Regions from separate parts of the Micromonospora sp. SD19 genome, predicted to be linked through region 1. Evidence: riboswitches for the same ligand, from Rfam matches in the RefSeq annotation. Region 1 holds a riboswitch; the other holds the start of a gene.

What was found. Region 1 has a riboswitch for S-adenosylmethionine ahead of ACX27O_RS23320 (aminotransferase class V-fold PLP-dependent enzyme). Riboswitches for the same ligand answer to the same signal wherever they lie in the genome.
Region 2: it holds a riboswitch for S-adenosylmethionine, as region 1 does, so the genes downstream of both, ACX27O_RS21945 (ABC transporter substrate-binding protein) here and ACX27O_RS23320 (aminotransferase class V-fold PLP-dependent enzyme) in region 1, are expected to answer to the same signal.

The regions. Positions count from the first base shown of each region.
Region 1 is NZ_JBTLMN010000007.1:282,511-285,909, reverse strand. It holds gene ACX27O_RS23325 (PrsW family intramembrane metalloprotease) at 1-995, opposite strand, end outside; SAM riboswitch class IV at 1,019-1,139, shown strand; gene ACX27O_RS23320 (aminotransferase class V-fold PLP-dependent enzyme) at 1,258-2,445, shown strand; gene ACX27O_RS23315 (FUSC family protein) at 2,470-3,399, opposite strand, start outside.
Region 2 is NZ_JBTLMN010000006.1:401,622-405,020, reverse strand. It holds gene ACX27O_RS21955 (amino acid ABC transporter ATP-binding protein) at 1-300, opposite strand, end outside; gene ACX27O_RS21950 (amino acid ABC transporter permease) at 297-1,067, opposite strand; gene ACX27O_RS21945 (ABC transporter substrate-binding protein) at 1,107-1,967, opposite strand; SAM riboswitch class IV at 2,241-2,352, opposite strand; gene ACX27O_RS21940 (amino acid transporter) at 2,439-3,399, opposite strand, start outside.

The sequences.
Region 1 (3,399 bases):
CGCTCGGTGAGCCGCCCCTCCCAGGCGCGCAGCCACAGCGCCAGCCCCACGGTGCCGAAGAAGACCGGCACCATCAGGCCCAGGAAGCCGTACAGCATGATCACCGCCTCGCCGGTGGCCTGGGTGAGCGTGGGCAGCAGGTTCCACGTGCCGTGCAGCATCATCGCGAGCAGCAGGCCGGCGATCGGGGCGAGCACCCGGATGCGCCGGTCGGCCGTCCGGGAGGCGATCCCCAGCCCCACACCGGTCATCGAGGTGAAAAGGGGATGGGCGAACCCGAACAGCAGGATCCGCAGGATGAAGATCGCGATGACCTGCTGGATGCCGGTCGCCGGGCCATAGCGGTCGGCACCGGAGGCGTAGCCCAACCCGCCCAGGTAGAGGATGTTCTCCACCATCGCGAAGCCGACCGCGGAGAGCCCGCAGTAGACCAGGCCGTCGGTGATCCCGGACCATTCGCGGCGGCGGAACACCAGCAGCAGGATCGGGCCCAGCGCCTTGGTCAACTCCTCGATGAACGGCGCCACCAGCACCCCGGTGAGCGCGGACGGCAGGCCCCAGTCGGCGAACCGGTTGGCCGCGAAGTCGTTCACAGTGAGCGAGGCGGCGGTGGAGACGAACGCACCCCAGGCGAAGCAGAAGATCAGATACTTCAGCGGCTCGGGTTCGTACCGGTCCAACCAGAGGAAGCAGCCGACCAGCACCGGCACCGGCAGGATGGCGGCCACCACCCCGATCAGCAGGGCCTGCGCACCGAGCGACTGGCCGAGCGTGAAGACCATGAACACCGCGCACGCCGCGATGAACAGCACCACCCCGGCCAGCACCAGGAACCGCCGCCAGCCCAGTCGGCGCAGCGGCATCCGGGGCGTCTCGGCCACCGGCGGGGCGGCGGGCGCGGGCGGGCCGGCGGGCGACGGCGGCAGCGGTGAACCGGGCGGGGTGTCGGCCATGCGGTCAGCGTAGCCATCCACCGCCGGCTGGTTCGGCCGCATCGGTAGCCGCTATGCTGCCGGCAGGTCACGAGCGCCAGCGTCAAACCCCGGTTTGCTGGCCGGCAACCCTCGTCGAGTTCGCGGTGGGGTGCCCCGGGTGATGACCGGGCCCAGCCCGATCGGTGTGCTGGGCAAGCGCGGACCCCGTCCCGATGTCGCACCCGGGGTCCCTGACCCCGGAGGTTCCGGCGTGTCCGTCACCCTCGTTCCCTCGCTGCCCACAGTGCCCGCCAGGCCGTCCGCGCCGCTCGACGTCCTCGGTATGCCCGGCGAGATCAACCTGGACTACGCGGCCAGCGCACCGTGCGCGCGGGCCGCCGCCGACGCGGTGGCCGAGCTGCTGCCCTGGTACGCCAGCGTGCACCGCGGCGCGGGAGCGCTGTCGCGACGCTGCACCCTCGCCTACGAGCAGGCCCGGCAGACGATCGGGGACCACTTCGGCGCTCGCGCCGACGATCACGTGATCTTCACCCGCAACACCACGGACGCGCTCAACCTGCTGGCGCGGGCCGTGCCGGCCGGCACGACGGTCGTCACGTTCGCCGGCGAGCACCACGCCAACCTGCTGCCCTGGCCGCGCGGATCGGTGCGGCTGCCGGTGCCCACCGACCCCGAAGGGGCGGTACGCGATCTCGCCGCCGCCCTGACCGAGCTGCGTCGGGGCAGCAACCCGGCGCTGCCGGTGCTGGTCGCGGTGACCGGTGCGAGCAACGTGACCGGTGAGCGGTGGCCGGTCGCCGAGCTGGCGCGGGTGGCCCACCGGCACGGTGCCCGGATCGTGCTCGACGCCGCGCAACTCGCCCCGCACGCCCCGGTCGACCTGCTCACGCTGGACGTCGACTATCTGGCCGTGTCCGGCCACAAGCTGTACGCGCCGTTCGGCGCGGGCGTGCTGATCGGCCGGGCGGACTGGTTGGACGCCGCGCCGCCGTACCTGGCCGGCGGCGGGGCCACCAGTCACGTCGGTCCGGCCACCCACGACGTGACCTGGGCGACCGGTCCGGCCCGCCACGAGGGCGGCACCCCGAACCTGCTCGGCGCGGTTGCGCTGGCGGCGGTGTGCGCGGCGCTCGACGACGCGGACCGGGCCACGCTGGCCGCCCACGAGCAGGCAGTGCTGGCCCGGCTGCGGACCGGCCTCGCCGCCCTGCCGCACGTCGTGGAGCTGCGCACCTTCGGCCCGGACGCGCCCCGGGTCGGCATCGTCTCGTTCGTGGTCGCCGGTCGGGACTCCACCGAGGTGGCCACCCGGCTGGCCGCCGAGCACCACATCGGCGTACGGGACGGGTTGTTCTGTGCCCACCCGCTGGCCCGGCGGCTGCTCAGTGAGGCGGCGGGACGTACCGGCCGGCGGGACCTGCCGCCCACCGCGCTGCGCGCCAGCATCGGGCTGGGCAGCACGGCCGCCGAGGTGGACCGGCTGCTCGCGGCGCTGGCCGAGCTGGGCTGAGGCCCGGCCGGCGGCGGCCCGCGCTCAGCCGATCGGCGGGGCGGTGGGTGGCTTCGGCGCCTCGCCGGGCTCGGCGGGCTCACCGACCGGGCGTTCCTGCTCCCCGAAGGCGGTGCGGATCCACCGGTTCGCCTCCTCCTGCTCGATTCCGGAGGCGACCAGCAGGTCGCTCGCTGTGGTGCGGACCTGGGCGACCACCACACTGCCGGAGAAGCCGACCCCCTCGCCGTACGCCCGGCCGGCCTCGCTGACCGCCCGCAGTGACCGTTCCCGGGCCTTCTCCGGCTCCTCACCGGCGGCGAACTCGTGCTTGAGCAGCCGGACCGACTCGGCGAGGTGGCCGATCGCGTCCGGCATCGGATCGGGCACCGGTTCCTCGTCCTCGACCAGCGTGACGGACCGGCGGATCAACGTGCCGCTGTTGCGCATCGCCCGGTCGATCGGGTCGGCCGCCTCGGCGTAGTGGGTCAGTTCGTCGCGGCGGTGCCAACGGGCCGGGGAGAGGGTGGCGGTCTCCTTCGCCCCCTCGATCGCCTCGCCCAGCGTGGCCAACTCCTCCTTGTTGTTGCGCAACCTCTCCAGCGCGCCCTGGATGGTGGCGCGGTCCCGGTTGCGCAGCCCGTCGGCGGTGGCGTCGAGCTGGGAGGCGAGCAGGTCCAGGGCGGGTCGGGCGGCCCGGTTGATCACCCGGAGCGGGTTCAGCGGCAGCAGCACCGCCGTGACCAGCAGCGCGATCCCACCGCCGAGGAACGCGTCGACGAAGCGGGGGATCTCCAGGTTCTGGGTCGACGGGCTCAGCGTCACGATCAGCACCGCGGTGGCCGCCGCCTGGATAACGATCGCCACGCTCGCCCCGGCGAAGATGGTGAGCAGAATCGCCACGGTGACCACCAGGCCGAGCTGCCACGCGCCAGTGCCGAGGAAGTAGATCAGCAGGTCACCGACTGCCACCCC
Region 2 (3,399 bases), on a different contig from region 1:
GCTCATGTGCGGGAAGAGGTTGAACTGCTGGAACACCATGCCCACCCGCTGCCGCAGCGCGTCCGGGTCGTCGCCCAGCACGCTGCGCCCGTCCAGCAGCACGTCGCCCCGGTCCGGTTCGATCAGCCGGTTGATGGTGCGCAGCAGTGTGGACTTGCCCGACCCGGACGGGCCGATGACACAGGCCGTCGCGCCACGCGGCACCGACAGGTCGACGCCGCGCAGCACCCGGTTCGGTCCGAAGGCGAGGTGCACATCGTGTACGTCGAGGCTGACCGAGGTCGTCGTGGCGGTGGTCATCGCCGATTTCCTTCCATCGCGTACGGCGCGGTGTCGTCGTCCTCTTCGGTCGGCGCGGTGGCCGGCCGACCGTTGCGCAGCCGGCGGTCGATCCAGTTGACGACGTGCGTCAACGGAACGGTCAACGCCAGGTAGCACAGCCCCGCCAGCAGCAGCGCCGACTCGTTACCGGTGGTGGCCGCGTAGTCCTGCCCGATCCGGAACAGCTCCCGCTGGCTGGCCACCAGGCCGAGGAAGTAGACCAGGCTGGAGTCCTTGATCAGCGCGATGAGCTGGTTCACCCAGGCCGGCAGCACCCGCCGGATGCCCTGCGGGACGATCACCAGCCGCATCGCGTCGGCCCAGGAAAAGCCGAGCGCCCGGGCGCCCTCCAACTGGGCGGCCTCCACCGACTGGATGCCCGAGCGGAAGATCTCCCCGATGTACGCGGCAGCGATGAGCGACAGCGCCAGGATGCCCAACGGGTAGGGGTCCGGTCCCCAGACCTGCATGCCCAGCGGGGCCAACCCGACGCCGATCAGCAGGATCGTCGCGGCGGCCGGCAGCCCCCGGAACACGTCGGTGTAGACCCGCGCCGGCCAGCGCAACCAGCGGCTGCGGGAGATCCCCGCGACGGCCAGCAGCAGGCCCAGCACCGAGCCGAGCAGAGCGGCGGAGACCGCCAGGATCAGCGTGTTGGGCAACCCGACGGTCAGCATCTCGGGCAGCGCCTCGCGCATCGAGTCCCAGTCGAAGAACGTTTCCCACAGGGTGCTCAACGGATCCATGTGTCGCCTCTCCTACCGCCCCGCTCGCTCGTCACCGGTTCAGGACGCCGCCGACGCGGACGCCGACGGCGCCACAGTGACCGCGCCGCTGCCCGGCTTGAAGTCCGCCGGGATCGGCCGGCCCGGGTAGTACTGCGCCTGCAACCGGGTCCAGGTGCCATCGGCGATGACCTCGTCGAGGCTCTTGTTCAGCGCCTCGCGCAGCTTGTCGTTGCCCTTGGCCACGGCGTACGCGGTCGGTGCCGGGCTGAGCTGCTTGGCCGCCACGGTGATCTTGCCGTTGCTGTCGGCGGCCGACTTCTCGCCGATCTCCGCCGGGGCGATCCACGCGTCGGCGGTGCCCGCCTTGAGCTGGTTGATCGCACCGTTGTAGTCCGGCACCCGCACCGGGTTCAGCTGCCTGCCGGTGGCGTAGTCGTCCTGGACCGTGCCCTGCACCACCACCACCCGCTTGCCGGTGAGCTGGTCGAAGCTGGTGATCGGCGAGCCGGCCGGGACGTCCAGGCCGAAGTAGCCGAAGTCGTAGCCGTTGCCGAAGTCGACCGTCTTCTTGCGGGCCTCGGTGATGGTGATCGAGGAGCTGCCGACGTCGAACTTGCGGTTGTTGACCTGGCTGAGCAGCGCGGAGAAGTCGGTGCCGACGAACTCCACAGTGAGGCCGAGCTTGCCGGCCACGGCGGTCAGCAGGTCGTTGTCGAAGCCGGTGAACCTGCCGTCCTTGAGGTACACGTTCGGCGGGGCGTCGGTCAGCGTGCCGGCGCGCAGCACGCCCGGCTGGGCCAGGCCGTACGGGTTGGCGTCGGACGAGCTGTCGTCGCCGCAGGCGGTGAGGGCGGTGGCGGCCAGGATCGTCGCCGCCCCCAGGGCGGCGGCACGGGTCACTGCGGGAAGGAATCGCACTGGTGTCTCCGAAGGGTGGTGTCTCGGCGGGCGCGGTTGTGCGCCACCGACGGTGCGCCCGATGGGCGTACCGGTGGAAAGGGGTTTCGGGAGGGTGGTGCTAGAGCGCGGTGCCGCGACGACAGGCGGCGCTGCACATTCGCATCGTGTCCACGTGCCGTCGCCGGGTCAGTGCGGGCGAGGGTCGACCGGTGCGGAGGTCCGCGACGTCAGTCGGTGGGGTGGTGCTGAGGATGCGCATGGTTCTCCCGGGTCTGTGCTGACCTGGGTGCCAGGCCACGCTTGCACCGACGTCGTGCCGGTGCCTGGTCTTCACCCGGGGCACCCCACCGCGGAGGAGGGTTGCCGGCCAGCGAGCCGGGGCTTCGCGCTGGCGCTCATGACCTGCGCCGAGGCTAGCAGCACCGACGGGTGCCGCGTCCAGTCGGTATGACCACGCTCACCGTGCGCGACGGTCCGTCCGCGCCCAGGTCAGCCGGCGTGCACGTGCGGTCGACGGTGTGGGTCGGGTTCCTGGCGGCGCAGGATCTCCCGGGTCACCGAGGCGATCGCGCCCTGCCCGAACGCCAGGTAGCGCAGGAAGTTGCGAACCGGACCGCCCTCGGACCACTCGAAGTAGATGTGGGGTCGCCGACGGCTGCGGTCGCGGATCTCCAGCAGCAGGGCGGCCAGCGCGGTGGGCACCGACGAACTGGCCAGGCTGAGCACCGGGAAGCGGCCGTCGACGACGCTGCCGCGGACCAGCACCTCGGTCTCGAAGTCGGACGGGTCGGTGACCTCGACCTCGACGAAGATGACGTCGCTGTCGTCGGGGAAGTCGTTGTCCGCCATGGTCTGGGCGAGCTTGGCGCGGTACTCCGCCTCGTCGCGCCGGTCGGGTTCGTGCGCGATGAGGCGGATCCGCCGGCCGGCGCGTTCGTCGATGATCCGGGCCGCGGCCGGATCCAGCTCGACGTGATCGACGCGCAGTTCGTAGGCCCGCATCAGCCGGGACAACACCGACACCAGGAGGATCCCGCCGATGAAGCAAGCGGCGATCTTGACGCCACTGGGGCGTTCCACCACGTTCGCCAGCGTTGTATAGACGAAGATCACCGCGATGATGCCGAACGCGATGGTGCGACCGCGCTGACGCTGCCGCAGCGCCGCGAGCGTCACCGCCGTCGCGGCCGAGGTGATCAACACCAGCACCCCGGTGGCGTAGGCGCCGCCCTGCGCGTCCACGCTGGCCTCGAAGATGATCGTGATCAGGAACGCCACCGAGGTGAAGACCAGCACCAGTGGCCGGACGGCTCGCGCCCAGGTCGGCGCCATGCCGTAGCGGGGCAGGTAGCGTGGCACGAGGTTGAGCAGACCAGCCATCGCCGACGCCCCGGCGAACCAGAGGATCCCGATGGTGGACAGGTCGTAGATGGTGCCGAACACCTCGCCG